Regions from separate parts of the Mycobacterium sp. HM-7 genome, predicted to be linked through region 2. Evidence: predicted binding sites of a transcription regulator. Region 2 holds the regulator's gene; the other holds the start of a gene.
What was found. The regulator LexA, encoded in region 2, represses DNA repair genes until DNA is damaged. The targets are predictions, from matches to a motif close to CGAACANNTGTTCG.
Positions count from the first base shown of each region.

Region 1: ACWW1C_RS15165 (DUF222 domain-containing protein) is a predicted target of LexA. The motif match lies at 5,203-5,216, and genes of this name have one in related genera.

Region 1 is NZ_CM132657.1:3,129,132-3,145,019, forward strand. Features, by position in the region: gene ACWW1C_RS15135 (SGNH/GDSL hydrolase family protein) at 1-706, shown strand, start outside; gene ACWW1C_RS15140 (DUF732 domain-containing protein) at 689-1,063, opposite strand; gene ACWW1C_RS15145 (hypothetical protein) at 1,115-1,678, opposite strand; gene ACWW1C_RS15150 (nuclear transport factor 2 family protein) at 1,730-2,542, opposite strand; gene ACWW1C_RS15155 (hypothetical protein) at 2,638-3,051, shown strand; gene ACWW1C_RS15160 (hypothetical protein) at 3,146-3,568, shown strand; gene ACWW1C_RS15165 (DUF222 domain-containing protein) at 3,789-5,198, opposite strand; gene ACWW1C_RS15170 (SRPBCC family protein) at 5,330-5,791, opposite strand; gene ACWW1C_RS15175 (peptidoglycan endopeptidase) at 6,143-6,712, shown strand; gene ACWW1C_RS15180 (ATP-binding cassette domain-containing protein) at 6,778-9,153, opposite strand; gene ACWW1C_RS15185 (Tex family protein) at 9,285-11,693, opposite strand; gene ACWW1C_RS15190 (GGDEF domain-containing protein) at 11,807-12,976, shown strand; gene ACWW1C_RS15195 (lipase family protein) at 12,986-14,272, opposite strand; gene ACWW1C_RS15200 (hypothetical protein) at 14,539-15,228, shown strand; gene ACWW1C_RS15205 (YhgE/Pip family protein) at 15,232-15,888, shown strand, end outside.
Region 2 is NZ_CM132657.1:2,424,857-2,440,744, forward strand. Features, by position in the region: gene hflX (GTPase HflX) at 1-544, shown strand, start outside; gene ACWW1C_RS11660 (PE-PPE domain-containing protein) at 546-2,126, opposite strand; gene ACWW1C_RS11665 (DEAD/DEAH box helicase) at 2,538-3,881, shown strand; gene ACWW1C_RS11670 (acyl-CoA dehydrogenase family protein) at 3,979-5,136, shown strand; gene ACWW1C_RS11675 (sunset domain-containing protein) at 5,311-7,515, shown strand; gene lexA (transcriptional repressor LexA) at 7,580-8,269, opposite strand; gene ACWW1C_RS11685 (LysM peptidoglycan-binding domain-containing protein) at 8,532-9,005, shown strand; gene nrdR (transcriptional regulator NrdR) at 9,117-9,581, shown strand; gene ACWW1C_RS11695 (alpha/beta fold hydrolase) at 9,588-10,610, opposite strand; gene ACWW1C_RS11700 (proteasome assembly chaperone family protein) at 10,656-11,666, opposite strand; gene ACWW1C_RS11705 (trypsin-like serine peptidase) at 11,818-12,618, shown strand; gene sthA (Si-specific NAD(P)(+) transhydrogenase) at 12,615-14,021, opposite strand; gene ACWW1C_RS11715 (DUF4192 domain-containing protein) at 14,201-15,265, shown strand; gene ACWW1C_RS11720 (iron dependent repressor, metal binding and dimerization domain protein) at 15,285-15,888, opposite strand, start outside.

The sequences.
Region 1 (15,888 bases), 700 kb from region 2:
CGCCGACCGCCTGGCCTGGCGGCTCAACGCGTTGCAGCCCGGGCTTCACTACGCGAACCTCGCGGTGCGGGGCCGGCGCATCAGTGACGTACTCGACCGGCAACTGCCACTCGCCCGCACGATGAACCCTGACCTGATCACGAGCTGCATCGGCATGAATGACGTCACGCGGCCGGTGCGCAGCTTCGACCAGGCGCTGGCGGACATGCGGCGCGTGCACACCGAGCTCGCCGCGACCGGCGCGACCGTCGTCACGACGACGTTTCCCGATATCGCCCGCATCCTGCCGGTCGGACGGCTGCTCAGCGGCCGGCTGCGCCGGATCAACGAGGTGATCCGGGCCGATTCGAAGCACTTCGGATTCCGCCTGGTCGACCTGTCGGCGGCCACCTCGATGCTCGATCCCGCCACCTGGGCCGTCGATCGGGTGCACGGCTCCCCGCACGGTCATCAACTGTTCGCCGATGCCGCGGCCGAGGCGCTGGGATTGCCGGGCAGTGACCACCGCTGGGCAGAGGTCGATGGCGAACTTGTTCTGCCGCGACTGCGCGAGCGGATGTACTCGCAGCTGATGTGGGCCCAGAACATGCTGATGCCCTGGGTGTGGCGGCACACGCTGGGCAGTTCCCGGGGAAAGGGTCTCGAGCCGAAACGCCCGGTCATGACGCCACTCGACGCGCAGTCGGCGTTATCCGAGGCCGAGTAGTCCCATGGGCAGCGGCGATTCGCCACGGCCGAGCGCACCGACGACCCCCGGGCAGAACGACGAGATCGCGAAGCCGGTGAACATGGTGGCCGGGCCCAGCGACATGCCGGACGTGTCCGCGACCTTGGCTGCGGCGTCGGCCAGGGTCTGGCCGGGCTGAGCGAGCATCGGACACACCGACTGGCCCAACGCGACCGGGTCAGAGCCGTTCGGCAGCATCATGTCGGCGTTGCCGAGCGCGTTGTTGAAGGCGTCGACACCCGCATCTGCGCTGGCCGAACCGGCCGTGACCAGGCTACCGACGATGCCGGCGGTGGTTGCTGCGATTGCGATGGCGGTACCGAATGTGCTCTTCATGATCCCTGCATCGTACGGGAATCAAATTGCCGATACCGCCTCGCGGCCGTCTCAGACGCCGGTCCAGGCGCTCGCGATCCGGGTTCCGATGTCGATGACCTTGGCATCTGCGCCGTTGATCTCGCCTGCCACATGGTGGGCGATGAACCGCCGGATCTCGCCGTCGACGTTGGCGACGATCCGGAGCAGCTCCGCGCGGATCGACGACGACGTGACGTGGATGGCGATGTCCGACGACCGCGGCGTCTTGACGTCGATGACGAGCAGCAGTGGGTGCGCGGCCCGCGCGGTCGCGGTCAGGTTGATCTCGCCGAACACCATGAACCGCGGCCGGTCGATGCGCAGGTCGAGCGTCATGTCGATTTCCAGCGGGATGCGGATCGCAAAGGTGATCTCTTCACCGAGCGTCCTGGCCACCACGGGGTGTTTGATCTGCACGCGTGCGGTGACCTTGGCGAGCCCGCCGGGTCCCTGGGCGATGGGACCCATGTCGAAGGCTTCACCGGCGATGCCGCCGATCGCGTCCGCGACGCGCTCCTCACTGACAGCGACCTCGAAGAATCGTCGACCGAACTCCTCGTAGGACATGTATTCGTGTTGTGGTTGCACTGGCATGGTGTGACTACGTTCTCATGTCGGGGACGGAAGCCGCGGCAACTGGCGGCTTCATTCGGCAAAGAGTCGCAGGCCGCTGATACCCCGACTCCCGAGGGCCAACTCCGCGATGACCACCCCGCGGTAGCCGTCGCGCCGGACCCCGGCCAGGACGTACCGGCCTGCGGCTATCACCTTCTCCACCCGGGTTCCCGTCAGCTCCTCGACGAGTTCGGAGACGCTGAGGCGGACATCGAAGCCGCGGGTGATCTGCGATGGCTCACTCAGCCGCCGCTTGACCGCCAGGGCATCACCGGTCGCGGCGTCGGCCAGCAGCGCGGTGAGCAACCGTTTTGCCCGGGTTCCGCCGGTGCGCAGGCCGGCGAGGAATCCCACCGCGCCACCGGGTCCCTGGTTCCGCAACAGTGCCCCCGACAGTCCCAATCCGGCCGGGAGGGCCGCGGCACCGCAGCGCACGAACTGCGCGACCATGCCCGGAAGTTCCCAAAACGCTTGCAGCCGAGAAATTTTCAGTGACGGATCGGAGCCCTCGGTCACCACGTCGTACTGCAGGTAGACCGGAATCCGCAGCTGCACATTGGCGCCCATGTGCACTTCCAGTTCCAGGTCACGCACGACGGTGTTGCCGAGCACGATGTCGGCGTCGCGGTGGAACACGATGGTGCGGGGCCCGATGAAGGTGTCGTAGAACTGTCCGATCGCGCGGTGCCCGACGTGCGGCCGCGAGCCGACCGGGTCCTCGACACGTCCATCGGCGCTGAACAGACCCACCCAGGCCGCCTTGTCATGCGCCGCGGTGGCGGCGGGCGAGCGCTCGACGGTGGCCAGGAGGTCATCGCGGGTCGGCGATTGCGGTGCGGGCATGTCTCCATCGTCCACCACCGCCGAGTTCGGCTGCGAGGGGATGGCCGGCCGGATGGTCGTGGCAGATGTCGCCGATGTCGCGCACACTGGTCGGTATGAGCAACAACGGCCCGTTCGGCATCGATCCCGAAGAGTTCGATCGCGTCCTGCGCGAGACGGGCGAGGGCATCCGCGGCGTGTTCGACCGCCTCGGCCGCGGTGCTGCCTGGGCCAACGTGATGAACGACCTGACCCGGACGCCGCGGCATGCCACGCAGCCCGAGACGACGGGTGACACGGGCGACGGGGTGTGGGTGGTGTACACCGTGGCCGCGGACGGTGGGGCACACGTCGAGGAGGTCTACCCCTCCGAGTTGGAGGCGCTGCGGGCGAACAAGAACAACACCGACCCCTCCCGCAAGGTCAGGTTCCTGCCTTACGGCATCGGGGTGAGTGTGTTGGACGCGCCCGAGCAGACCGCGACGCCGCCGGCAGACGACGATCAAGCTCCGCGGCACGAACCGCACTGATATTGACCTGTCGACAATATCCCCGGCGACGCGGCTGACACGCTACGCTTTGCCACATTGTCGTGTGGCAGTAGTGCGAGGGGAGATGACCAGGATGTTTCGGGTACTGACGGTGGCCGCAGCGATCGCCGGAACCGCCATCGGGCTGGCCCCGTTCGCGAGTGCCGATCCGGCCCTGGGCGGCAACGACGATCCCGGCCGCTACCCCACCGATGTCCCCGGCATGAACTACCAGGCCGTCAACGGCGCACCGTGCGACAGCCACGACATCTTCATCTTCGGCCGCGGCCCCGGCGGCGCGTCGATGGCGTGTCACTGGATCCCCAATCAGTGGCCGCCGGTCGACACCGGATTCTGGGGCTACTCCTATGCGATCCAGGGCGTCAAGGACATCGGTTCTCCGTGCCCGGGTCCGCAGACCGCGGCCCAGGCCCCCGACGGCCGCCCGCTGCTGTGCCTCGGCCCGCAGGGCTGGCAGCCCGGTTTCAAGACCGGCGACGGGTTCTTCCCGAGCTGACCGCTACGGCTTGACCCGCCACGCCTGACCCGCTGCCCCACAGACCGAGCGGGCCGCGCCACCACGGGGTGACCACTGCGGCGGGGCGTCGACCGTCTACCTCCGGCAGTCGTTCGCAGCCAATTCGTCTGCAGCGCAACATTTTCGCCTCCCGCGGTAGTCGTAAACCGCCAGTAGTCGGTGGGGCCGGCCGCCGGCCCGGCACGCTCGGCGTGCCGTATCACCTTGTGGGACTGTCGCTTTCACCATCGCCGTCGGCGTCTCCGCCGCGCTCTGCGGTGTACAGCGTCGGGCGGTGGTACTGGTTGGTGCGTGGTTGGCCCACATCTAGGAGTGGTGGTGGGGTCCAGTGGGTGCGGCCATCGGGGCCCATGGCGGTGCGCCAGCCGCCGGTGTCGGCGAGCCGGTTGTCGCAGCCGCAGGCCAGGGTCATGACATCGACGTTGGTCAGTCCGCCGTCGCGCCAGTTGGTGAGGTGATGCACCTGGCTGCGCGAGGCCGGGGCGGTGCAGTTGGGGCGGGTGCAGCCCCGGTCCCGGGCGAACAGGGCCAGCCGCTGCGCCGTGCTGGCGGTGCGCGCGGCCCGGCCCAGATAGAGCGGTTGGCCGGTGTGGTCGTCGAAGACGGCCAGGTAGTTGTCCGACCCCTGTGCGGCCATCCGGATCAGATCTTTGACCGGCAGCTTGGTGCCGGTGTGGGTCAAAACGACCCCGGCACGTTTTTCCAACTCGGCGACGGTGCAGCTGCCGACCACCGCGACCGGGAAGCCGTTGCGCACCCCGGCGGATGAGGCCAGCATCATCCGCCCGACCATTTTGAACGCGTCGTACTGCCGCTGGGCCAGGGTGCGGGTATCCGCATCGATCTGTTCCTGGGTGGGCGTGCCCGACACGCACGGCACCTCGTCGGCGGGGTTGCACATCCCCGGGGCGGCGTATTTGTCGAACAGTGTCTGCCAGTAGGCCCGCCCTTCCGGATCGAGCTGGGCAGTGACCTCGGTGCGGCCGTCGGGCCGCTGCTTACCCATTACGAAGGAGCGTTTCGGGTCGGGCTCGTCATCGTCGGGTTCGGGCCCGTCCTGATCGAGTCGGTACAACAAGTCCGCGGCCGCGCGCCGTAGGTCCTCGGGGGTTTTGACTCGGGCGTCGGCCACCAGATCGGCCTCGCACTGCAACAGGGTGACCGGGTCGGCCGCCCACAGCGGCAGCTTCTGGAAAAACCAGGTGATCACCTGCACGTGCTCACCGTTGATGACGCCGTCGGCCTGGGCGGCGGCGACCAGTTCCCACACCGGACCCAACGGTTCCCCGGTGATCGCCGACCGCGGCCCCAGGTGATCGCAGTCGCGGACCCGGCGGCGGGCTTCTTCCCGGCTGATGCGCAGCCGGATGTGCAGTACCTCGGGCCAATCTTTGGCCCCGATGTCTTTGGCGGTGGCCTGGGTTTGGGCGGCGGCCAGGATGTGGTGATCGACCGCTTCGGCCGCGCACTTCACCGTTTCGCGGCGCGACTGCAGCTCCAGCAGGGTGCGCGCGTCCAGGCCGGTGTGGTCCAGGGATGCGATCGTGGCCGCGGCAGCTTCGTACGCGGCGTACGCCTGCTCGATGACAGCCGGATCGGTCAATCCCATGTATCGAACACTAGTTCGAAGTACCGACAATTCGCTGTGACCTATGCGGCCTCAGTTGCCTACCGTGACCAGCGGGAACAAAGTGACCAAAGTTTTTCGGAAGACGCCGCGCCATCCGTCCAGCAGGCCGATCAGCCCGCGCTTTCCTCGAAGTGGCGCCGAATCGCCGCCAGCATCGCCGCATGCGCTTTCTCCGCCGCCGCGGCAGTGAAAGCCGCGAGCGGCCGGGGCGCTTCTATATCTACCGCCTCTATGACGGTGGTACCGGCGCCGGCCGGCGCGAAGGTCACCGTGCCGCGGAGCCGTACCCGGGGAAATTGGCGCGCCTCGCTATGCACGACGCCGCCTGGCGCGATCAGCACCGTCGCGCGATAGGTCACAGCCAAGCTGAGCGGGCCCAGCGGGATGCGATCCCGCACTCGGTACGCCCGGAAGTGGCCTCGCGCATCCTGCCGGTCGTCCACGCAATCCACCGCCACCACGAGCGGATGCACCAGCTTCATGTTCGCCAGATCTGTATAGAAGGTGCGAACGTCTTCAGGCGCGCCCGGCACCGCTTCACGCAGCTCGAATCGGGACCGGGACAGCCACATCGATCCACCGTAACTTGACCGTTTCAGAAGGTCAGTCCGTATCCGCCGAATTGCCGTCATGAGCCGCCATGCCGAGGTCCAAAATCGGCGCCGAAACCGCGCAAGGGCCTCAGAGCACCGTCTCGGAATTAGCTGGTCACGACCTCGCAACGAGGGTTGCAACCTTGCATTTGCGCAAAAGCTGTGTATGGCAGTATGTTTTGCGCATTCACCTGCGAATACGCGAAATCACTTCTGCCCCATCATGATGCGAATAAACGTGGATGTAACGCACACCACAGGATTCGCGAAACGTGATGGCAGACACAGCATTTTGACGCTCTCGATTTTCCATTGCTAGCGTTCATCGTCATGTTTGCTATTGCGACCGCATCGCTGCTGGCTCTGGTCAACCAGGTTTCGGGTACGCCGTACATCTCCGGCGGCGACACAGCACACGGCACCGACTGCTCCGGATTGGTGTCCTGGGTGGCCAACGCAGCCACCGGCCGGCCCGTCTACGGCGACCGGTTCAACACCGGTAACGAAGAGGCGGCGCTGCGCGCCCGTGGCTTCCTCCCCGGCACCGCGCCCGGCGCCCTGAACGTCGGCTGGAACGGCGGCCACACTGCAGCGACCCTGCCCGACGGCACCCCGGTGTCCAGTGGCGAGGGCGGCGGCGTCCGCGTAGGTGGCGGCGGCGCCTTCCAGCGCCAGTTCACCCACCACATGCACCTGCCCATGGCCCCCGGCGACGAGATCCCCGCCGATCTGCCCCTGGATGGCCCTCTGGACGCCCCGCTGGCACCTCCGGCCGGTCCGGCCGACCTCCCGGCCCCTGAGATCGTCGAGGCCGCCAACTTTGCGCCGGCTCCCGAGGCTCCGGCGCCTGCTCCCGAGGCTCCCGCTCCGGCCCCTGAGGGCCCCGAGATGCCCGTCTAACCCTTCGAGAACCCCTCTGTTTCACAGTCAGGGCTGCGATCGACGACCGGTCGCAGCCCTGACTGCTATTTGACGTACTCGGCGAGGTGGGCTCCGGTCAGGGTGTTGCCGGCCGCGACCAGGTCCGCCGGCGAACCCTCGAAGATCACCCGGCCACCGTCGTGACCTGCGCCGGGACCGAGGTCGATGATCCAGTCGGCGTGCGCCATGACGGCCTGATGATGTTCGATGACGATGACGGACTTGCCGCCGTCGACGATCCGGTCCAGCAGCGCGAGCAGTTGCTCGACATCCGCGAGGTGCAGGCCGGTGGTCGGCTCGTCGAGGATGTAGACCTCCCCCTTCTCCCCCATCTGCGTGGCGAGCTTGAGACGTTGCCGTTCTCCGCCGGACAGCGTGGTCAGCGGCTGTCCCAGCGTGAGGTAGCCCAGTCCGACGTCGACCATTCGAGCCAGGATTTTCTGCGCGGACGGCACTTTTGCGTCGCCGTCGGCGAAGAACCGCTCGGCGTCGGCGACGGGCATGGCGAGTACTTCGGCGATGTTCTGCCCGCCGACGGTGTACTCGAGCACCGAGGCGCCGAACCGCCGGCCTTCGCATTCTTCGCAGCGGGATTCGACGGTCGCCATCACCCCGAGGTCGGTGTAGATGACTCCGGCGCCGTTGCACGCGGGGCACGCGCCCTCCGAATTCGAGCTGAACAGTGCGGGTTTGACGTTGTTGGCCTTCGCGAAGGCCTTCCGGATGTGGTCGAGCAGCCCGGTGTAGGTGGCGGGGTTGCTACGTCGGGATCCCCGGATCGGCGCCTGGTCGATGGTGACGACGCCGTCGCGGCCGGCGACCGAGCCGTCGATCAGGGAGCTCTTGCCCGAGCCCGCCACGCCCGTGATCACGGCTAGTACACCGAGCGGGATGTCGACGTCGACGTCCCGCAAATTGTTGGTGTTTGCCCCGCGAATCGGCAAGGCGCCGTTGGCTTCTCGCACCGAATCTTTGAGCGCCGCGCGGTCGTCCAGGTGCCGGCCGGTGACGCTGCCGCTGCCACGCAGCCCCTTCACGGTGCCTTCGTAGACCACCTGGCCCCCGCCCGAGCCGGCCTCGGGACCCAGATCCACCACGTGGTCGGCGATGGCGATGACTTCTGGCTTGTGCTCGACCACCAGCACGGTATTTCCCTTGTCCCGCAACTGGATCAGCAGTTCGTTCATGCGGGTGATGTCGTGGGGGTGCAGGCCGATGGTCGGCTCGTCGAACACATAGGTGACGTCGGTCAGCGCCGAACCCAGATGGCGAATCATCTTGACCCGCTGCGCTTCTCCGCCGGACAGCGTTCCCGCCGGCCGCGCGAGGGACAGGTAGCCCAGCCCGATCCCGACGAACGAGTCGAGCGTGTGCCGCAACGTCGCCAACAGGGGTGTCACGCCGGCGCCGAGGCGCTTGTCATCGGCCAGCGCCCCGACCCACTCGGCCAGGTCGGTGATCTGCATGGCGCATGCCTCAGCGATGTTGACGCCCTTGATCTTTGATGACCGCGCCAACTCCGACAACCGGGTGCCCTCGCACTCGGGGCACGTCGTGAACGTCACCGCCCGCTCGACGAAGGCCCGGATGTGGGGTTGCATCGCTTCGACGTCCTTGCTCAGGAACGACTTCTTGATCTGCGGAATGAGCCCCAGGTAGGTGAGGTTGACCCCGTCGACCTTGATCTTGGTCGCTTCCTTGTGCAACAGCGCGTCGAGTTCCTTCTTGGTGAACTTGCGAATCGGCTTGTCTGGGTCGAAGAAGCCGCAGCCGTTGAAGATTCGGCCGTACCAGCCGTCGATGCTGAAGCCGGGAATGGTGATCGCGCCCTCGTTGATCGTCTTGCTGTCGTCGTAGAGCGCGGTGAGATCGATATCGTTGACCGCGCCGCGACCCTCGCACCGGAGGCACATGCCGCCCACGATGTTGAAGTCGCGACGCTCTTTGACGGTGCGTCCGGCGCGTTCCATGGTCACCGCGCCGGCCCCGCTGATCGAGGCGACGTTGAACGAAAACGCCTGCGGTGAGCCGATGTTCGGTTCGCCGACCCGGCTGAACAGGATGCGCAGCAGGGCGCCGGTATCGGTGGCCGTGCCGACGGTGGAGCGCGGGTCGGAACCCATTCGCTCCTGGTCGACGATGATCGCGGTCGTCAGCCCTTCCAGCACGTCGACATCGGGACGGGCCTGCGACGGCATGAAACCCTGGACGAACGCGCTGTAGGTCTCGTTGATCAGCCGTTGCGATTCGGCGGCGATGGTGTCGAACACCAGCGAACTCTTGCCGGAACCGGACACGCCGGTGAACACCGTCAGGCGCCGCTTGGGTATCTCGACGCTGATGTCCTTGAGGTTGTTCTCGCGGGCACCGACCACGCGAATCAGATCGTGACTGTCAGCGGCATGCGTTCTGCTGGGCATACCCACACGCTAACCGGGGGCCGATCGACGTCGCTTCTCGATTCCTGATCTCTTCTTCATCCACGTTGAGCCTGCGGCCAGGGCGCTGCGCACTCGAGCTTTCGCGCCCTGGCCGCGGAGTCAAGTCGGCCCTACTTGCCGAAGCCCGCCTTGCGCAGCGCCTCGGCCATCGAACCCGACGGCGCAGCCTCGCGGCGGCCACCTCCGTTGCCGCGCTGCGGGTTACGGCCGCCGTTACCACCGCCGTTGCCGCCACGGTTGCCGCCGTCGCGCCCGCGTGGCTGTCCGCCGCCGTCACGCCGGGGGCCGCTGCCCTGCTCGGGCCGCTTGCCGTCGCGGGGACGCTGCGGATCGTCGTTCAACCGCAGGCTGAGCCCGATGCGCTGCCGTTCGGTGTCGACCTCGAGCACCTTGACCTTGACGACCTGCCCGGACTTGACCACGTCGTGCGGGTCGGAGACGAAGCGGTCGGCCATCGCCGAGACGTGCACCAATCCGTCCTGGTGCACACCGACGTCGATGAAGGCGCCGAAGGCGGCGACGTTGGTCACCACGCCCTCCAGGACCATGCCGACCTTGAGGTCGGACACCTTCTCCACGCCGGCTGCGAAGGTGGCGGTGGAGAACGCGGGCCGCGGGTCGCGGCCCGGCTTCTCCAGTTCGCCAAGGATGTCGGTCACCGTGGGGATGCCGAAACGCTCGTCGGCGAACTCCGCCGGCTTGAGGGCCCGCAGCTTGCGCTCGTCGCCGATCAATTCGGCGAGGGTGACGCCGGCACGGTCCAGGATGCGCCGCACCACCGGGTAGGCCTCGGGGTGCACGCCCGAGGCGTCCAGCGGGTCGTCGCCTTCCCGGATGCGCAGGAAGCCGGCGCACTGTTCAAAGGCCTTGGGCCCCAGGCGCGGAACGTCGAGCAGTCCATTGCGGCTGCGGAACGGTCCGGTCTTGTCGCGGTGCGACACGATCGATTCGGCCAGCGATTCGGTCACGCCGGAGACCTTCGCCAGCAGTGGCACCGAGGCCGTGTTGAGGTCGACGCCGACGGCGTTCACGGCATCTTCGACGACCGCGTCGAGGCTGCGGGCCAGCGTTCCGGGGGTCACGTCGTGCTGGTACTGCCCGACACCGATGGATTTCGGCTCGATCTTGACCAGCTCGGCGAGCGGGTCCTGCAGGCGACGGGCGATCGAGACGGCGCCGCGCAGCGTGACGTCCAGTTCGGGCAGTTCGTGGGCAGCGTAGGCCGACGCCGAGTACACCGAGGCGCCGGCCTCGCTGACCATCGCCTTGGTCGGCAGCCGGGTGGGCCCGGCGGCCCCGGCGGCCTTGAGGTCGGCGATGAGTTCGGTTGCCAGCGCATCGGTTTCGCGCGACGCGGTGCCGTTACCGATGGCGATCAGCTCGACGTTGTGCCGCGCGACCAGGGCGGCCAGCGTCGCCTTGGCGTCGTTCCACTTGTTCTGCGGCTGGTGCGGGAAGATGGCGCAGGTGTCGACGACCTTTCCGGTGCCGTCCACCACCGCGACCTTCACACCGGTGCGGAAACCGGGGTCGAGCCCCAGCGTGGACCGCGTCCCGGCGGGCGCGGCCAGCAGCAGGTCCTTGAGGTTCTTCGCGAACACCGCGACGGCGTCCTCCTCGGCACGCTGACGCAGCCGAATCCTGGCGTCGACAGCGGCCGAGAACATCAGCTTTGTGCGCCACGCCCAGGCGACCGTCGCGGTCAGCCACGGGGTGGCGGCGCCGCCGGCGCTCATGTCGACGCCGAGCGACTGGGCGATCATCGCCTGGTACAGCGTCTCGTCGCCGCCGTCGAAGTTCAGCGACAGCGCTTCTTCCTTCTCCCCGCGCAACACTGCCAGGACGCGGTGCGACGGCATGTCCTCCAGCGGCTCGGAGTATTCGAAGTAGTCGCGGAACTTCTGCGCGGCAGGGCTTTTCGCCGCTTCCTCGGACCACGGTTTGGTGGTCAGGGCGCCGTCGGACCAGAACTTCTCACGCACGGCGCCGACCAGTTCGGCGTCCTCGGATACCCGCTCCACCAGGATGTGGCGCGCCCCGTCGAGCGCGGCGGCGACGTCGGCCACCTCGTCACCGAGGAATTCGGCGGCGACTTCATCGGGCGTCAGCGTCGGGTCGGCAAGGAGCCGGTCGGCCAAGGGTTCCAGGCCGGCTTCACGGGCGATCTGCGCCTTGGTGCGCCGCTTTGGTTTGTACGGGAGGTAGATGTCCTCCACGCGCGCCTTGGTGTCGGCGGCCAGCAGCGCCGCCTTCAGGTCGTCGGTCAGCTTGCCCTGTTCTTCGATCGAGGCCAGCACCGCGTCCCGTCGCTGATCCAGTTCGCGCAGGTACCGCAGCCTCTCCTCCAGCGTGCGGAGCTGGCCGTCGTCCAGGCTGCCGGTGACTTCCTTGCGGTACCGGGCGATGAACGGCACCGTCGCGCCTTCGTCCAGCAGCCGTACCGCGGCGTCGACCTGACCTTCGGCGACGGCCAACTCTTCGGCCAGGCGGGTGTTCACGGACTTGACGCTCAAATTCACGGGCTGGACCCTACCCAATGCTGCCGACAGTCGTGGGCAGCGGCGAGTAAGTTTGCGCTATGCCGCAGCCGCACCCGACCCTTCTCGCCTGCCGACGTACCCGATAGCGCGACATGAATCCAGACGTGCGCACCCTGTGGATGGTCGTCTCGATGACCGCCCTGGTTTTCGGGTTGCTGCATGTCTGGGTTGGTGCCGGTAAGCGGCGGCATCCGGCGGTCCAGCTCTGGGGCGCGGGCAACTTCGCAGGTGCGGTCGGCGCTGGGCTGCTGAGCGCCCGCGGGTTGGTGCCCGAAGTGTGGTCGGTGACGGTGTCCAATGTCCTCATCGTCACCTGCTGGTCATTGATCTGGGGCGGGCTGTGCGCCTTCAACGGCCAGCCTGTCCGCGGCCGGGTGATGGCAGCGGGACCGCTGGCGGTCTTGGCCGCGTTCCAGTTGATACCGCCGTTCACGACCAGCATCCCGGCCCGCGTATCCCTGACCGCCCTCGTGCTGGCCGGGTACTTCACGGTCAGCGTCGTCGACGGCATCAAGGCCCAGCGCGTCGAGCGCCTGGCTTCGCGCCGCATCCTGATCGTCCTGTATGTGGTGGCGGCCGCGGCGACCATCGGCCGCTCGGTCAGCCTGCATCTCGACGCGGGCGCGGTCCAATTCGCCACCACGACCCCCGCCGTGTCGATGCCGATGCTGTTCTTCGCGTTCGCCGTGATGGCCATCAACCTGTGCCTGTCCCTGATGGGGTGGGAACGGCTCGAGGATCAACTGGCCGACGCGGCGATGCTGGACTCCCTCACCAGCACCCTGAATCGCGCCGGTTTCATGATCCAGGCGCAGCGACTCGCCGAGGAATGCGTCGCGCGGCAGCTCCGATGTTCGGTGATCGTGATGGACCTGGACGAATTCAAGGCCGTCAACGACGTCTTCGGGCACGAAGCGGGTGACCGGCTGCTGACCGAATTCGCCTGCGTCGCACGGTCGAACCTGCGGAGCGGCGACCTGCTGGCCCGGATCGGCGGCGAGGAATTCTGCGCCATGCTGCCGGGCGTCGACGAAAGCCAGGCGGCGGTCATCGCCGACCGGCTACGCGTCGCGTTCGCCGCCGCGTCGTTCAGCCACAATGACGTCGTGCTCGCGGGGACGGTGAGTATCGGGGTGTCGCAGCTCGGGCACAAGGCCGGATTGCGGTCTGCCATTCGCCGCGCCGACGTGGCGATGTACGAAGCCAAGAGCCGCGGTCGCGACCGGGTGATCCGCGCGTCCGCAGCGGGCGGCCGCGACTGAGTCGTCGACTCAGTACGTCCCGCAGTTCGGTGTCGTCGGTTCGCCGTTGAACCGGGCAGCGATCCATTGCATCGCCGGCTCGCCGTCGACCAGCATCGGCAACGCGTGGTTGATCACCAGTTTGTTCAGGAACGGCGGTTCCTCGTTGGTGCGGAACTCGATGTCGGCGCCCTTGTCACACCAGTCCCGGCCCAGCTGATTGGCGGCGGTCCACGGCACGAGTGGGTCGTATCGGTTGCTGTTGATCAGCACCGGGGCATTGGGCTTGTACTTGCCCAGTTTCTGCATCTCGAACAATGATTTGAAGGGCTCTTCCTCGATCAGCACATTGATGTCCTCGGTGAAGTACGGCTGCAGGTGCCGGAACATGAAGTCGACGATCGTCTGCCCGACGCACTGCCGCGAGACGCTCTCGAGCATGTCCTTGCCCCGCTGCGTCAGCTTGGAGCGGATCAGGTCGGCGAACTCCGGGTAGGCGTAGATCTCGCCGTTCAGCGCGTAGCCGACCACGCCGACGAGCGCACTGCCGTCGGTGTACGGAAACAACTCTTTGAGGTCGGCCACCGGCGCGCCGGCGTAGGTCCCGACGACGTGCAATTCCGGCGCATAGGACGACGCCAGCTCAGCTGCCGACGCCGCCGCACCGCCGCCCTGTGAGTAGCCCCAGAAGGCAACGGGCCCATCCGGATCCAGTGAGGTGCCTGGGAGCTTCTTGGCGGCGCGCGCGGCGTCGAGCACCGCGGCGGCCTCGGCGACGCGGTTGACGTACGTGTGCATCCCCGGAGTGCCGAGGCCCTCGTAGTCGGTCATCACGATCGCGAAACCGCGGGCGACCATCGTGGCGATGAACGCCTCTTCGTAGTTGACCATGATGTCCCAGCCACCCGAATAGTGGATGCCCTGGTTGAACTGCCGCGACGGCGCGCACTGGTTGCCCTGGCCCTGCGTACCCACCGCGTAGCTGATCAGAGGCCGCGGCCCCTTGCCCGGCCAGTCGTTGTACGGCTCGAAGTACGTGCCGGTCACGGCGACGGGATTTCCGCGAGCATCGGTGCTGCGGTACATGATTCGCGTCCCGGTGGCCATGATGGCGCCGAGCTGGCCGGACGGTTCGAGCACCAGCCGCGACGGTTCGGTGCGGATCAGGTCGCCGGGCCGGCCCGGCGGCAGCGGGTCCGGGGGCAGATAGAACTCGGCGTACTGCGGCTCGTCGCCGTCGGCATGGGCCGCAGGCATTCCCGCAAGCAATGAACCGATGAGCAGACACGCTGCCAGAAAGCCCCCGAAGCGATGCATAACGGGACAATAACAATGGGACTCTCGTACACGAAATCAGAGCTATTCGAATTTGAGAATTTTGTTCTTGACAGACGTCGAGTGGTGAGCCACACAGAGATTACCCACAAGCGATCCGCGAAGTCTGCGAGCACGATGTGTCCGTCACGGCATATCGCCGCCGATTCCGCATGACATCACACCTGCGAGAACGCCGCTATCGGAGTTTCTGCCCCGGCGCGCTGATTTACTGGCCATCGTTACTTCGACCCCGGAGATGAGCAGCAATGGACGACGAGACGACGGCCGCCCCCGACACAGCGGAGACCCCGCCGGTGATCACCGCGCAGGGCCTCGGCGTCGTCGGCGAGCACGGCCCGCTCTACTCCGACGTCGATCTGGAACTCAAGCCTGGGTTCCACGCCATCCAGATGCCCGGCGGGCCCGCTCAGCACACGCTGCTACTGACTCTGGCCGGCCGGCTCAAGCCCACCAAGGGCACCGTCACCGTCAACGGGGCGACGGGACCGCGTGCGATCCGTAAGCACTGCGCGATCGCGGCCTTCGAGGACATCGACGATCTGGAGGACATGGTCACGGTCCAGACCGTCCTCACCGAGCAGCGCCGCTGGGTGTCACCATTCCCGGCCTGGGTGCCGGTCCAGTCGGACGTACCGGAGATGGCCGCGGTGTTCGGCGACGTTCCCCTGCTGTCGCCGAAGACCTTCATCATCCAGCTGTCCGATCTCGAACTCTTCCTGCTGCGCATCACCCTTGCGCTGATGTCCGACCGGCCGGTGCTCATCGTCGGGGACCTCGAGCAGGTCCGGGACAACGAACGCCGCGACCTCGCGGTGCAGCGGCTCGGCGCGCTCGCCGAACACCGGACCGTCGTCGTCGGGGTGACCAACCCGCTGGGCGACGACGCGCCGTCGCACGCTCTGCACGACCTTCGCACCCAAACCGAAAGGGCCTGACCCATGCTTGCTGGACTCGCATTCGGCTCGGAGATCAAGCGATTCGGCCGCAGCCGCATGACGCGCGCGGCGATCGTGGTGCTGATGCTGCTGCCGCTGGTGTACGGCGCGCTCTATCTCTGGGCGTTCTGGGATCCGTTCGGCCAGGTCAACAAGATGCCGGTGGCGCTGGTGAATGCCGACCGCGGAGCTGTCGTCGAGGGCGTGCACGTCAACGCGGGCGACGAGATCGCCAAGAGCCTGACCGCCGACCACAGCCTCGACTGGCATGTGGTGAGCGACAAAGAGGCCCGCGACGGCGTCGAGCACGGCAAGTTCTACTTCATGCTGGAGCTGCCGGAGAACTTCAGCGAGGCCATCGCCTCACCCGTCAGCGGCGATCCGCAAAAAGCCCAGCTGATCGCGGTGTACAACGACGCCAACAACTACATCTCCTCGACCATCGGCCGCACCGCCACCAGCCAGGTGCTCAACGCGGTGTCCACGCGGATCTCCGGGCAGGCGGTCAATCAGATTCTGTCCGTGGTGGTTTCGTCCGGCGCCGGGATCAAGCAGGCCGCCGACGGGGCACAGAAACTGGCCGACGGCGCGGCTCAGGTCGATACCGGCGCGGGCAAGCTCGCCGGCGGCCTGGACGACGCGCGCAACGGCGCCGCCAAA
Region 2 (15,888 bases):
GGACGACGGCCGGCCCTTCACACTGACCGACACCGTCGGGTTCGTGCGGCACCTGCCGACCCAGCTGGTCGAAGCGTTCCGTTCCACGCTGGAGGAGGTCGTCGACGCCGACCTGTTGGTCCACGTCGTCGACGGCTCCGATGCTGATCCGCTGGCGCAGATCAACGCGGTGCGCAAGGTCGTCGGTGAGGTCGTGGCCGAGTACGACGTCGCCGCACCGCGAGAGTTGTTGGTGGTCAACAAGATCGACGCCGCCGGTGATCTGGCGCTGGCCCACCTGCGGCGCGCCTTGCCGGACGCGGTGTTCGTCTCGGCGCATACCGGTGAGGGTCTGGACCGGCTGCGGCTGCGCATGTGTGAGCTGGTCGAACCGACCGATGCCGCCGTCGACGTGACCATTCCCTATGAGCGCGGCGACCTGGTGGCACGCGTGCACGCGGAAGGCCGCGTCGAGGCCACCGAGCACACCGCCGACGGCACCCGGATCAAGGGTTGGGTGCCGATGGCGCTGGCCGCCAGCCTCGGCGAGTTCGTCACCGCCTAGTTCAGGCGGCAGCCTTGGCCGGCTTGTCGGCCTTCTCGGCCTTCTCGGTGGCCGGCTTCACCGGCTTGACGGTCTTGGTGGCCTTGGGGGTCTTGTCCTTCTTCGGCTTCTTGGTCTTGTCGTTGGTCTTGTTATCGGCGCCGGTCTGACCGTCCTTGGCCGGGCCCTGCTTGGGGTCGGACGTGTCCTTGGCGTCGGTTGTCTTGGTGCCCGTCGTCGTGTCTGTGGTCTTGGTGTCGGTTGTCTTGGTGTCGGTGGCCGTGACCTCCGGGGTCTTGGTATCGACGTCCTTGGGATCGGGGGTCGGCGACGGTTTCGGTGTCGTGGCGGGAGCCAGCTTGGTGTCTCCGGTCGGGGTGGCAGACACCGCCTTCGGCGTGCTCGACCTCGTCAGGGCTGCGACCGTCGTCGGTGCCGGGGCCGGTGTGGTCGCGGCGATCGGCAGCTGCACCTTGCCACCGGTGATGTCACTGATCGCGGCCTTGACGCCCTCGCCGGCTGCGTTGATCAGGTCCTGCGTCAAGGTGATCGGATTGATCAGCGGGATCAGCCGGAACGGCGCCGGGACACCCGGGCTCAGGCTGCGGTCGTAGCCGGTGTCAATGAGGACACGCAGCACCGGGGCGACGAGGTCGACCAGCGGCTTGATGATGAAGCTGGTGTGGGTGAAGCCGCCGAACTCCAGGAACGGCCGCACCAGGGGCAGCGTCTTCGTCGGGATCGTGATGTAGGTGGTGTCGCCGTAGACGGTCTGGTTCGCCGGGTCCTTCAACGCGGCGTCCAACTCTGCGGGGGTGTACTCGAGGTCGGGAATCTCGCCCGCGTCGCTGTTGGCGTTCGGCGCCAGGTAGGTGCCGTGGGTGTACCAGAAACCGGCGATGGCGTTGAGGTCGGCGAGCAGGTTGATCGGGTACAGCGGGAAGTCGGCGACGCCGTCGTACTCGAATGCGATGTCCGTGGTCTTGATGCCCGTGTTGGTGGGTGCCGGCAGGCCGAATGTGGCATCCAGGATCGGCACCGTGCCCAGGAAGGCGAGGCGTTCGAACAGGCCGCCGTTGGGCCGGTTGGTGTTACCGATCATCACGAAGGACAAGGCGGCCTTCTGGGTGTCGGTCAAGGTGGCGAGGGTCGACTTGTACCGGCTGACGATGTTGCCGCCTTGTGAGTAGCCGAAGATGATGACGGGGTTGGTTGGCGACGCCGTCGGCAGCGCGTCCATCAGCGCGGTGTTGAGGTGCGCGATGCCTTCACCCGTCGACACGTTCCACTTGGCGCCGGACAGGCCACCCCAGCCGGGCAGAGGAATGGGCCAGAACTGGGCGGGGTAGTTGATGCCCGTCAGCGTGCAGCTGTTTGCCTGCGTGCACAGCGGATTGAACGGGGCGATGTAGTAGGTGTCCGCGTTCTCCTTGTAGCCCGCCACGATGTTGGCGTTCGGCGTGCCGGTGCCCGGGACGATCAGCGCGGTCGCGGCGAGCGTGAACGCGGCCGTGACCATCGACACCACGCCAAGCAGAACAGTGCTCAGCACCGTCAGCATCACGGCCACGGCTGCCGGGATGGTGCGTCCGAAAGCGCGCATCGCTTCGCCCCTTTTCGACATCGCCAATCCGGTGATCGGCACCTGTTTCGCATCGTCGCACTGCGGCCGGATCGGTACCCGGTGTTTGCCGAAAATTTGTCGGGTGTGTCGATTTTCCGATACGGCGGGTACCGGGCACGGTGGGTGAAATCACACCACCGCGATACCGCTTGTGGGTCAAGGTCTTTCGCTGATCCGGTCGCCGGATCCGTGGTGGTGGTCAGCAACCGGCATGGTTCGGCACTAAGCTTCGGATCAACATCGGTTGCGCACTATTGTCACAACGCGTCCGCCGATCACGTCGTGGAACGGCTGACAGCCTTCAGTTCCCTCTGCACCAGCATTTCTCGCGGCGACCGATACTGCCGCCGGCATTGTCGACCCACCGTGCCGGAAAGGCTGTATTTATCCATGTCTGCAGAACAATCGTCGTCGTTCGCTGAGCTCGGCGTCCCCGAAGCGCTCATCGCCTCGCTCGCCGGCCGCGGCATCGCCGCGCCGTTCCCCATCCAGATCAGCACCCTGCCCGACACCCTGGCCGGCCGGGACGTCCTCGGCCGCGGCCGCACGGGCAGCGGCAAGACCCTGGCGTTCTCCATTCCGCTGGTGGCCCGGCTGACCGGCGTCTCGCGGCGCCCGTCGCGACCCAGCGGCCTGGTCCTGGCTCCCACCCGTGAGCTGGCCACCCAGATCGCCGCCACTGTTGCACCTCTCGCCACCGCCATGGGGCTGAAGGTGACCACCATCTTCGGTGGCGTATCGCAGAACCGCCAGGTCGACGCGCTGCGCGGCGGTGTGGACATCGTCATCGCGTGCCCGGGCCGCCTCGAAGACCTGATGAAGCAGAAGCTCGTCAGCCTGGACGCCGTTCAGGTCACCGTTCTGGACGAGGCCGACCACATGGCCGACCTCGGCTTCCTGCCGGGCGTCACCCGGATTCTGGCGGCCACGCCCGCCGACGGGCAGCGCATGCTCTTCTCGGCGACGCTGGACAACGGCGTCGACAAGCTGGTGCGGCGCTTCCTGTCCAACCCGATCACGCACTCGGTCGACGAGATCGACGCGCCGCCGCCCGCCATGACCCACCACGTCTTCCACGTCTCGAACACGGCGGCGAAGCAGGAACTCGTGCACCGGCTGGCGTCCGGCACGGGCCGGCGCATCCTGTTCATGCGGACCAAGCACCAGGCCCGCAAGCTGGCCCGCCAGCTCACCGAGGCCGGCGTGCCGTCGGTGGACCTGCACGGCAACCTGTCCCAGCCGGCGCGTGACCGCAACCTCGCGGCCTTCAGCGCGGGGGATGCGCGGGTGCTCGTTGCCACCGACATCGCGGCGCGCGGTGTCCACGTCGACGAGGTTGAACTCGTCGTGCACGTCGATCCGCCGGCCGAGCACAAGGCTTACCTGCACCGCTCGGGCCGCACGGCCCGCGCCGGCAGCGCCGGTGACGTCGTCACCGTCGTGCTGCCCGAGCAGCGCAAAGACGCCCAGCAGTTGCTGCGCAAGGCGGGCATCACCGCCCGGCCGCAGGAAGTCGTCGCCGACTCGGCGCCGGTGCAGGCGCTGGTCGGCGAGATCGCGCCGTACCGGGCTCCCGCGCCCAAGGAGGCTCCCGCGCCTCGCGGCGGTAACCGTCCGGCCAAGACGGCGACCGCCGGCCAGGGCCAGCGCCGTCGTCGGCGTTCGGGTGGCCAGCAGGCGCCGGGTCGCGCACAGTCGGGTCGTTCGCAGTCGGGACGTACCCAGGCCCGGTAGTCCGCGCCCGGCGGCGCGTCGCATGTGGGCCCGCTCACAACCAACCGCCCGGTTGGGATAAGTTGTTGTCAAACTTATCCAGTACCGGAGGTCTCGCATGGGTGTCATCAAGTACGACCGCACGTTGTTCGAACCCGAGCACGAGCTGTTCCGCGAGTCGTACCGGGCGTTCCTGGAACGGCACGCCGAGCCCTACCGCGAGGAATGGGAGAAGGCCAAGATCGTCGACCGCGAGGTCTGGCGCGAGGCCGGTAAGCAGGGATTTCTCGGCATGGCCGTGCCCGAGGAGTACGGCGGCGGCGGGAACCCGGACTTCCGCTACAACGTCATCGTCAGCGAGGAGACCGCGGCCGGACGGCACAGCGGCCTGGGCTTCACACTGCAGAACGACGTCATCGCGCCGTACCTGCTGGAACTGACCAACGAGGAGCAGAAGAAGCGCTGGCTGCCCGGCTTCTGCAACGGTGAACTGATCGCCGCGATCGCGATGACCGAGCCCGGCACCGGCAGTGATCTGCAGGGCATCAAGACCCGCGCGGTCAAAGACGGCGATCACTACGTCCTCAACGGCTCGAAGACGTTCATCACCAACGGCATTCACGCCGACCTCGTGATCGTGGTGGCCTGCACCGACCCGGACAAGGGCGCGCAGGGCTTCAGCCTGTTCGTCGTCGAGCGCGGCATGGCGGGCTTCGAGCGCGGCCGTCATCTCGACAAGATCGGGCTCGACGCCCAGGACACCGCCGAATTGTCGTTCACGGACGTCAGAGTTCCGGCCGAGAACCTGCTCGGGGTCGAGGGCATGGGATTCGTATATCTGATGCAGAATCTGCCCCAGGAGCGCATTTCCATCGCCGTGATGGCTGCGGCCGCGATGGAGGCCGTACTCGAATCGACATTGCAATACGCCAAGGAGCGTAAAGCGTTCGGCAAGCCGATCGGCAGCTTCCAGAACAGTCGATTCGTGTTGGCCGAACTGGCGACAGAGGCCACTGCGGTGCGAATCATGGTCGACGAGTTCATTCGTCTGCATCTCGATCGAAAGCTGACAATCGACCAGGCGGCGATGGCCAAATGGTATTCGACGGAGGCGCAGGTCCGGCTGGTCGACCGGTGTCTGCAGCTGCACGGCGGCTACGGATATATGCGCGAATATCCCATTGCGCGGGCATTCCTGGACTCCAGGATCCAGACGATCTACGGCGGTACCACCGAGATCATGAAGGAGATCATCGGCCGCGGATTGGGCGTTTAGCTAATTGCCGACGCGAATTTATTCGCATATCGAAGCGCGACACACTGGCGCGTCACCGCCCGATATCCCGCACGATGGGCATGAACTGAAGCAAAGTTGACAGAATCTCTCAATCAAGAGAGTTTGTCTGACGGAATTTGTATCCGGAGTTTTGCCAACCGCGGGAGGAATTCGATGACCGGGCTGCGAACCCGTGGCGGATGGGCTGGTGTCGGGGCCCTTTCTGTCGCGGTGGCATTGCTCATGGCTCCGACGGCATTGGCGACACCGGAAGGCGACGCCGACGCGGCGATATCCCACACCTGGGATGCCGCGGGCGGTGACACGGGTGAGCTGGGCGCCAAGGACGGTGACGTCTACCAAGTCGGCGCGGGATACGCGCAGAACTTCGCGGGCGGCAAGATCTATTTCACCGAGAGCACCGGTGCCCATCTCATTTACGGCGCAATTCTCGACAAGTACCAGGCGCTGGGCGGCGCCGCGGACAGCGATCTCGGCTTCCCGACCATCGACGAGGGGGCGGGCAGGGCCACCGACAGCCGCAACAGCACGTTCAGCGCGGCCGACAAGCCGGTCATCTTCTGGACGCCCGACAACGGCGCCTGGGTCGTCCGCGGCGCGATCAACGCGGCCTGGGACAAGCTCGGCGGTTCGGCCGGCACTCTCGGCGTGCCCACCTCCGACGAATCCTGGAAGGGTGACGTCGTCTCCCAGCCTTTCACCGGCGGTGAGGTGAGCTGGAACGCCAAGACCAAGGCATTCACGACCTCGCCCGCCGATCTGGCAGGCCAACTGACCGGGCTGGACGTGCCGGGCGACGCGACGACGGCCATCGCCGCGGCCCGGCGGGCCGCCGGGGGGCCGCAGGGCACCCTCGGTGACGAGCAGGGCGCCCAGTACAAGGTCGGTGACGGCGTGGCGCAGAACTTCGCCGGCGGCACCATCTTCTATTCGCCGGCGACCGGCGCCCACGCGGTCACCGGCGACGTGCTGGCCAAGTACCGCGCGGCCGGTGGGCCGCAGGGCGATCTCGGATTCCCGGCGAGCAACGAGACCGACGGCGGCATTTCGCCGACGAGTCGGATCGCCACCTTCGCCGCGGCCGACAACCCGGCGATATTCTGGACACCCGAGCACGGCGCGTTCGTCGTCCGCGGCGCGATGAACGCGGCGTGGGACAAGCTCGGCGGCGCCACCGGGAAGCTCGGCGCGCCGACCGCTGACCAGACGGTGAACGGCGACGTCGTCAGCCAGAAGTTCACCGGCGGCTCGGTCTCGTGGAACAAGTCCAGCCGTGCGTTCAGCACCGAGCCGGCGGAGCTTGCGTCGCAGTTGAGCGGTCTGCAGGTGCCCAGCGTCGACCTGCCGGGCGGCGTGACCTCCCAGTCCGACGAGGCCGGCAAGTGGTACGAGTTCCACTGGTGGTGGCTGCTGGCGATCATCCCGCTGTTGCTGGTGGTGGTCGGCATCGTGATCGCGGCCCTGCTGCGGCGCCGGCGGGGTGCCGGTCAGGAAGTCCCCGATGACCAGGATGCGTACGACTACGACGACCACGAGTTCGGCGACGGAGAGTACGGCGACCCGCAGTACGCGGACGGCGGCGTCGACAGCGAGTACAGCGACGAATTCCCGGCGGAGGACCAGCAATTCGACGGCCCGCACGGTGGCCCCGCGTTCCAGAGCAACCCGGACGTCATCGACACCGCGCCGACGGTGTACCCCGATTTCACGGCCGAGCAGCCCGCGGACGAGCCGGTCGCCGGTGAGCCGGACGCCGATGCTGAGACGCAAGCCGAAGTTGACGCCGAGCCCGTCGACGCGGCCGAGCCCTACGAGCCAGAGCCGCAGGCGAGCGACGCCGATGGCGCTGACGAACCAGCCGATGAGCCGACGGCATCGGTGCAACTGCCGGACGCGCTGCGTCGCGGTGGCGCGGCGGCGGGTCTGACCGCTGCCGGGTTGGCGGGCTTCGCGGGCCTTCGGCCGCGGAATCCGGGCGACCGAGCCTGGGCTGCGCCGGCTGCTGCCGACGCCGGGGACCAGGACGCTGATGAACGTGCGCCCCAGCCCGAGGAGCAGGTCGCCGAGGCCGAGCCGCACGTCGACGAGCCGCCTGCGATCGCGACGCCCGCGGAGGACACCGCGGCCGGCCCGGCCAGCGGCAGGCATCACGCGCTCGGCGCGGAGGAGCCCGAGACCGCGCAGATGTCGTTCCGCGTCGCGACCGGTGCCGAGCCGCCCGAAGGTTACGTCATCAAGGCCAACACCAAATCAGGCCTGTACTGGGTGCCGGGGGCTCCCGGATACGACGACGCCGACGTTGAAATCTGGTTCGCCAGTGAGGAATTCGCGGTCACCAACGGATTCGTTCGAGGCTGACCGTAGACGGTTGAGCCCCGCTGCGAGCGACTGCAGCGGGGCTCACCTGTAGGTCCGGCGGGCGTCAGATCTTGCGGATGACGGTCACGACCTTGCCGAGGACGACGGCGTCGTTGCCCGGGATCGGATCGAATGCCGGGTTGTGCGGCATCAGCCACACCTGGCCCTTGGCGCGCTTGAAGGTCTTCACCGTGGCTTCGCCGTCGATCATCGCCGCGACGATGTCACCGTTGTCGGCCACATTCTGCTGCCGCACGACGACCCAGTCGCCGTCGCAGATCGCGGCGTCGATCATGGACTCGCCGACCACCTTCAGAAGGAACAACGAGCCCTCGCCCACGAGTTCTCGGGGGAGTGGGAAGACGTCTTCGACGGCCTCCTCGGCGAGGATCGGGCCGCCGGCGGCGATCCGGCCGAGCACCGGGACGAAGGTCGGCTCGGGCAGCGCGTCGGAACCGGCGACATCGGTGGTGATGGTGGCTCCGGTCGCGTCGTCGGCGCCGCGGACGTCCACGGCGCGCGGACGGTTCGGGTCCCGGCGCAGATAACCCTTCTTCTCCAGCGTGCGCAGCTGGTGGGCCACCGACGAGGTTGACGTGAGGCCGACGGCATCGCCGATCTCCCGGATGCTGGGCGGGTAGCCGCGGGTGGTCACCGAGGCGCGGATCACGTCGAGGATGGTCCGCTGACGTTCGGTGAGGCTGCTGGATCGTCCGCCTGTCTGGGTGTCCGGGGTATCGGTGCTGTCGCTCATAGGGACGAATCTAGCCCAGTGCACCCGAATCATCAAACATGTGTTCGAGATGGCCGGATCGGCGTGTCGCGGGCGGGATCTGGTTGTGACGCCGGTTGTGACGTGGTGAAAGCGGTGACGAAGTCGCGGAACGGAACTTGTCGGTGGGTGGTCGTATCGTTCGCAACAGTTCGATCACATGTTCTACCGTTCGAACGTTTGGGCGATATAGTCGAACATAAGAGCGATCGAACCTATGTACGAACTCCTGAGAGGAACCGACATGACCGTCATCACCCGCGAATACCCGACCGACGTCGTCGTCCGCACCGTGCCTCGGCGTGGAGATGTGAATCGTCAGCGGCAGGCCCGGCTGCGGCCGGCCGGTTCCCGTCCCTCGGGTGCGGCGTTCCGGCACCGGGGCACCGGCGTGCTGACGTCTCGCGCCTCGCACCGGAGCAACCCGATCACGCCGTTGACGACGGTGATGCTGGCGCTGGTCGCGGCGGGGATCACCGTATGGCTGGGCCTGGTGGCGCAGTTCGGGGAGGCCGTCCAGCCGACCTCGTCGGCCGCCTCCGTGCCCGCGCAGCTCGCGGTGGTCCGGGTGCAGACGGGAGAGTCGATTCAGCAGGTGGCGCGGCGGGTGGCGCCCGACGCACCGGTCAGCGCCGTCGTCGACCGCATCAAGGAACTGAACAAGTTGCCGTCGGTGGCGCTGAACGCCGGGCAGACGCTGATCGCGCCGGTCGGCTGAGGACAGCCCGTGCGCACCTCGATCGGCACGGCGCCCGGCCGCGTCAGAGCGGCACGGGTAGGCTCGAGACCGTTCGAAACGGTCGATTGTCGGTGCGGCGAAGGAGCGGTGATGCACTGTCCGTTCTGCCGGCATCCGAACTCGCGTGTGGTCGATTCGCGAGAAGCTGATGAAGGGCAGGCGATTCGGCGTCGCCGGTCGTGCCCGGAATGCGGTCGCCGGTTCACCACGGTGGAGACTGCGGTCGTTTCGGTGGTCAAACGCAGCGGAGTCACCGAACCGTTCAGCCGGGACAAGGTGATCAAAGGCGTACGGCGCGCGTGCCAGGGTCGGCAGGTCGACGACGACGCCTTGAATCAATTGGCGCAGAAGGTCGAAGATGCGGTGCGGGCCACCGGATCTCCCGAAGTGCCGAGCCATGAGGTCGGGTTGGCGATCCTCGGGCCGCTGCGCGACCTGGACGAGGTCGCCTATCTGCGGTTCGCGTCGGTGTACCGCTCGTTCTCGTCCGCCGAGGACTTCGAACGCGAAATCGAGGCGCTGCGGGCACACCGCGGCGTGACGTCGTCGGGCTGACGGCCGCTAGGTCGCGCTGCGTTCGTCGGTCTCGAGTGCGTCGAGTACCGCAACCTTCGTATCGAGCGGGGCGTCGATCGATTTGGCGGTGACGCCGGCCTGCAGGAGGCCGCGCAGGGCATCGCGGTCGTAAACCGATGGCGTGGTCGTGTCGATGAAATTCTCGACGAGCGCCACGAATCGATCGGGGTCGTCATGAAATGGGAAATGTCCCGAGTTGTCGAAGAATTCGAGCCGGGAGCCCGGCATCGCCGCATGTGCCAGTTCTCCGTGGGCAGCCGGGATGACGGCATCCTGGGTGCCCCAAACCAATTGCACCGGAATGGCTTCGGTCAAATAACATCGGTCCAGCATCGTCACCACCTGGCCGCGCCAGTCGACCACTGCGCGTAGCGTCCGGGCGAAGGCGGATGAGGCCTTGGGCTCGGGCAGGTCGTTCAGAATTCGCAGCATGTTCGGCAGGTCGTGGCCCAGGCCGGTCGACCCGAGCAGCGCTCCGCCGAGGCGCCCGGCGAGCTGAAGAGCCGGCAGTACCAACGGGATTCGCAATAACGCCAGGGCCTCGGTGCCCAGTGGCAACGCCGCGAGCCGCAGTGCGATGTTCACGTCGCGGGTGACACCGCCGGCACCGACCAGTACCAGGCGATCGATCAACTGCGGGAACTGGTAGGCGAACTGCATGGCCACGCCGCCGCCCAACGAATGACCGATGACCGTCACGCGGTCGATGTCGAGCACGCTGAGGAGGTCCCGCATGCCGTTGGCGTACGCGGCAACCGAATAGTCGGCGCGCGGCTTGTCGGACTGACCGTGACCCAGCAGGTCCGGGGCGATGACGGTGAACCGCTGGGCGAGGCGCGTCTGCACGGTTTCCCACGTCGTGGAGTTGTCGCCGATGCCGTGGATCAACAGGATCGCCGGACCGGAGCCGGCCACCCGGTAGGCCCGCCGGTAACCATGGATGGTGCGGTATTCCAGGCGGGGTGTCACGTCACGTACAGAATGCAGGTTGGGCTTTCCGTCGGGCATCGTCCCAGCTCCTTCCCATCGTGTCGGCGAGGCCGACCGCGTGGGTCAGTCGCCTGCGGTGCCGTCGGCGCCCTGGTCGGGATCGGCGAATCCGTCACCGGACTGTTCGGCGAGGAACTGTTCGAACTGGGCGCCGAGTTCGTCGCCGCTGGGTAGTTCCTCGTCCCGTGCCAGCAACGACCGATTCTCCTGAGCAGCGACGAACGAATCGTACTGTTGTTCCAGTGCACTGACCACTTGAGCGACTTCGGAGCTGGCCTCCACCTGTTCGCTGATCTTCGTGTACACCTCGGCACCCGCCTCCGACAGCGCCTGCAGCGGAATCTGCAGCGACGCGATCCGTGAGACCTCGCCCAGCAGGGCCTCGGCGGCCGGCGGGTACGCGGTCTGCGCCAGGTAGTGCGGCACGTGCACGGTGAAGCCCAGCGCCTCGTGGCCGTGCTGAATCATCCGGTATTCCAACAGATTCGACACACTGGCCGGGACCTGCACCTCGCCCACCCACGGTGTGTGGTCGGCGATCAGCTCCTTGTTGCCCGCATGCGCCGTCAGGGTGACGGGGCGGGTGTGCGGGACCGCCATCGGGATGGCGCCCAGCCCGATGACCTGGCGGACGCCGAGGCGCTCGGAGAGCAGCCGCACCGCGGTGATGAAGCGTTCCCAGCGCAGGTCCGGCTCCATGCCGGCGAGCAGCAGGAACGGCGTCCCGGCGGTGTCGTGCAGCGCGTACAGGTTCAGCTCGGGATCGTCGTACTTGGTGAAGTGATCGGTGGTGAACGTCATCAGCGGACGTCGCGACCGGTAGTCCAGCAGTTCGTCGATGGCGAACGAGGCGACCAACTCGGTGTCGAGCGTGTTCTTCAGATGCTCAGCGGCCAGCTTGATGGCGTGGCCTGCGTCGGAGAAGCCTTCGAGGGCGTGCACCATCACCGGGCCGCGGCCGTCGGCGGCAGACAGCTGCGGCGCGGGGAACTCCAGCTCGTACATGCCGCTCTGCTCGGGCTGGTACTGCTGGCCCTGGCGCTCGTCGGGCGCGTTCCCGTCGTGCTCGCTCATTCACACTCCTTGCCGTACTGCGTGCCACACCTCGCTGGATGTGTCTCCTACAAGTGTCGCGCATTATCGCGTTGTTCCCGGTGGCACCCCGCAGTACGCCATGGTGCACCAGGTGCTGCCCGTGCTGCTGGGATCGGGCAAGATCGGACAGATGCTGGGCACCCGATTGGCCGTGAGCGCATTCATCGCGCTGCTGGCCACTGCGTGCACCCCGCCCGCGATCAGGGCCGATCCGCGTACCGGCGACGTCGGAGCGGTCACCGCAGGCCCGGCCGCGGTCCCCGGGCCACGTCCGGACCCGCGCGTCGGAGCGGTGTTCCTGGGCAGCGATTCGGTGCACACCTGCAGTGGCGCGGTGCTCGATTCGCTGGCAGGGAACCTGATCATCACGGCCGCCCACTGTCTGGACGCGTCGTTCGACGCGACGTTCGCACCCGGTTACCGCGGCGGCGTGCCCGGGGACTTCTGGCACGTCGACGCGGTGTATCTCGACCCGCGATGGGTCCGACGCCAGGATCCCGCTGCCGACTTCGCGATCGCGCGGGTCAGCCGCGGCGGCGCGGCCTCGACCGAAACGCTGGAACATCGCGCCGGCGGCGGGTTCGTGCTGGGCGTGGCACCGGGCCCGGATGTTCCGATCACAGTGACGGGATACCCGCTCGGTGACGGCGGGGTCCAGGTCAGTTGCAGTGGGCCGACGTCACTTCCGGACCGTGGGTTCCCGGCGCTGCGCTGTCCCGGGCTGGTGGACGGCACCAGTGGCTCGCCGTGGGTGTCGGCGGCCGAGGTCAGGGGAGTGGTCGGCGGGCTGCAGGGTGGTGGCTGCAGCAACAACGAGCTGTCCTACTCGTCGCCGTTCGATGTGCAGATTCAGGTGCTGTATCAGCGTGCCCAGGAGGGCGGTCCGGCGGACCGGGCCACCGGCGCCCCCGACGACGGCTGCAGTACCTAGCCTTTGAACTGGTTCAGGGCCCGCAGTTTGTTCATCACGTCGAGCGCGGCGACCTTGTAGGCCTCGGAGAAGGTCGGGTAGTTGAAGACGGCGTCGACCAGGTACTCCACGGTCCCACCGCAACCCATCACGGCCTGGCCGATATGGACCAGCTCGGTGGCGTTCGAACCGAAGATGTGCACGCCGAGCAGGGTCAGGTCCTCGGTGGACACCAGCAGTTTGAGCATCCCGTACGAGTCGCCGGCGATCTGCCCTCGGGCCAGTTCCCGGTAGCGCGACACACCGACCTCGTACGGGACCGAGCTGTCGGTCAGATCGACCTCGGTGGCGCCGACGTACGACACCTCGGGGATGGAGTAGATGCCGATCGGCTGCAGTTCCGTCATGCCCTTACAGGGCTCGCCGAAGGCGTGGTAGGCCGCCAGCCGGCCCTGATCCATCGAGGTGGCGGCCAGCGCCGGGAATCCGATGACATCACCGACCGCGTAGATGTGGTCGACCTTGGTCTGGTAGTTGTCGTCGACGAATATCCTTCCGCGGCTGTCGATCTCGAGGCCGGCCTGGGCGACGTCGAGGTGCTCGGTCTGCCCTTGACGGCCGGCCGAGTACATCACCGTCTCGGCCGGGATCTGTTTGCCACTGGCCAGCGTGGTCAAGGTGCCACCGGGACCGACGTCCACCGCGGTCACCTCTTCGCCGAACCGGAATGTCACCGCAAGGTCGCGCAGGTGGAATTTGAGGGACTCGATGATCTCGGAATCACAGAAGTCCAACATCGTCGGACGCTTCTCGATGACGGTGACCTTGGTGCCGAGCGCGGCGAACATCGACGCGTACTCGATACCGATGACGCCGGCGCCCACCACGACCATCGACTGCGGCAGGCTCTTGAGGTCAAGGATTCCATCGGAATCCAGTACGCGCTCCTCATCGAACTTCACGCCGGGTGGGCGTACCGGTTTGGTGCCGGTCGCGATGACGACGTAGCGCGCCTTGATGTTGACGTTCTCGTCGCGTGTCGGGTCCTCGATGACCAGGGTGTGCGGGTCGAGGAACCGGCCGTGCCCTTCGAACAGCTCGACACCGTTGCGCAGGAGCTGATTACGCACGACGTCCTGCTCGCGGCCGATGACGTGCGTGGTCCTGCGCAGCAGGTCGGCGGGCGTGATCCGTTCCTTCACGCGGTAGCTGGACCCATACAGTTCGCGCTGACTCATGCCGGTGAGATAGACGACGGCCTCGCGCAGCGTCTTGGACGGGATGGTCCCGGTATTCACACAGACGCCGCCGAGCATGCGTCCGCGCTCGATGACCGCGACGGATTTTCCCAGCTTGGCGGCGGCGATGGCGGCCTTCTGCCCACCCGGGCCGGATCCGATGACGACGAGGTCGAACTCCTGCATGGAACCCATGACAGCCAGGTTGGCACGGCGCGCGCGATCACGCAGCCCGATCATCGGCGAACTTTGCGGAAACACCTCGAGCGCTACCCGTTATCCACAGATCCGAGTTCATCCACAGACCGGTCCGCCGGTGGCATCAGCGGCCGATTGCTGACGGTCCGCGCTGCCACCTTCGGTGCATGACAACTTTCAGCTCATTCGATTTCCAACTGAACCGGCCCGGCGCCCTGATCGCGGCGGTGCCCGCGGTCCTGGGGTTTGCGCCGGAGAAGTCACTGGTGCTCGTCACCATCATCGGCGGCGAGATGGGCGCGGTCCTGCGCGTGGACCTGTCGGAAGGATTCTTCGATGCCTTGCCCGACGCTCTCGGGCATCTCGCCGACATGGCCACTGCGGCGGATGCGGACGCCGCCATCGCGGTGATCGTCGACGAGCACAGCATCGACTGCCCGATGTGCGCAGACCTGTACCGCGATGTGAGCGACGAACTCGGTGAGGCGCTGTCCGATCACGGCATCGAACTGCTCGCGGTCCACGTGGTGGACCGCGTGGCGGCCGGCGGCCGATGGCATTGCGCCGACGGCTGCGGGAACGCCGGTGTCGTCGAGGATCCCGAGTCGTCGCCGGTCACCATGGCGGCGGTGCTCGACGGCCGTCGCCTCTACGCCCGGCGCGCGGACCTCGTCGAGGTCGTCGCCGTCACCGATGCCCGGCGTGCTGAAGCCTTGCGGCCGGCGATCGAAAAGCGTGCTGCCGCAGTGAATTACTCCGGTCGTCCCGATGCCGAGGTGCGTGCCGACGTCGAACATGCGGTGGCCTGTGCCACCGGTTCGTCGGAGGGCGCGCCGCTACCCGACGACGATGCGGTGCGGCTGGCTTGCGCGGTGGCGGACGCGCGGGTGCGGGACACCTTGTATGCGTTGGCAGTCGGCGCGAACGCCGCCGAGGCCGAGTCGGTGTGGGCTGCCCTGACCCGCATGCTGCCCGCGCCGTGGCGAGTGGAGGCGCTGGTGCTGCTGGCATTCAGTGCCTATGCCCGCGGCGACGGGCCGCTTGCGGGGGTGGCACTGCAGGCCGCGTTGGACGTCGACAGCGGGCATCGGATGGCCGGAATGCTCGACGCAGCACTGCAGTCCGGAATGCGTCCGGACCGCATTCGTGAACTTGCGCTCACCGGCTACAAACTGGCGGAGCGCCTCGGCGTCCAGATGCCGCCGCGCAGCATCTTCGGCAGGTCGGCGTGACCGTTTCGCAGCGCGCGAATCAGACCTTCTCGACCCGGACCGCGTGGGCCATGTGATGCGGCAACTCGACCTGCTCGTGTCCGGGGATGACGATCATGACGCTGCCGTGCTCGGTGGCCTGCACCGTGACACGCGCGTTCGGTACGACGCCGGCGTCCTTGAGCCGGGCGATCAGCTCGGTATCGCCCTGGACGTGTTCTGTCAGCTGGCGCACCCGGACCGCGACTGGGAATCCGGTGGGCAGTTCGGTGAGCCGGACGAGGCTGACGTCGGAATCGCCGGTGGGCATGACGCCGAGTTCGGCGAGGCCCGGGATCGGGTTACCGAACGGCGACGTGGTCGGGTTGTCGAGGACCTGGACCAGCCGGCGCTCGACGTCCTCGCTCATCACGTGTTCCCAGCGGCACGCCTCGGCGTGTACTTCTTCCCACGGCAGGCCGATCACGTCGACCAGCAGGCGCTCGGCAAGCCGGTGCTTGCGCATCACCGACACCGCCAGCGAACGGCCCTTGTCGGTGAGTTCCAGGTGGCGATCACCGGCGACGTGCAGCAGCCCGTCGCGCTCCATGCGCGACACCGTCTGGCTGACGGTAGGGCCGCTCTGCTCGAGTCGTTCGGCAATG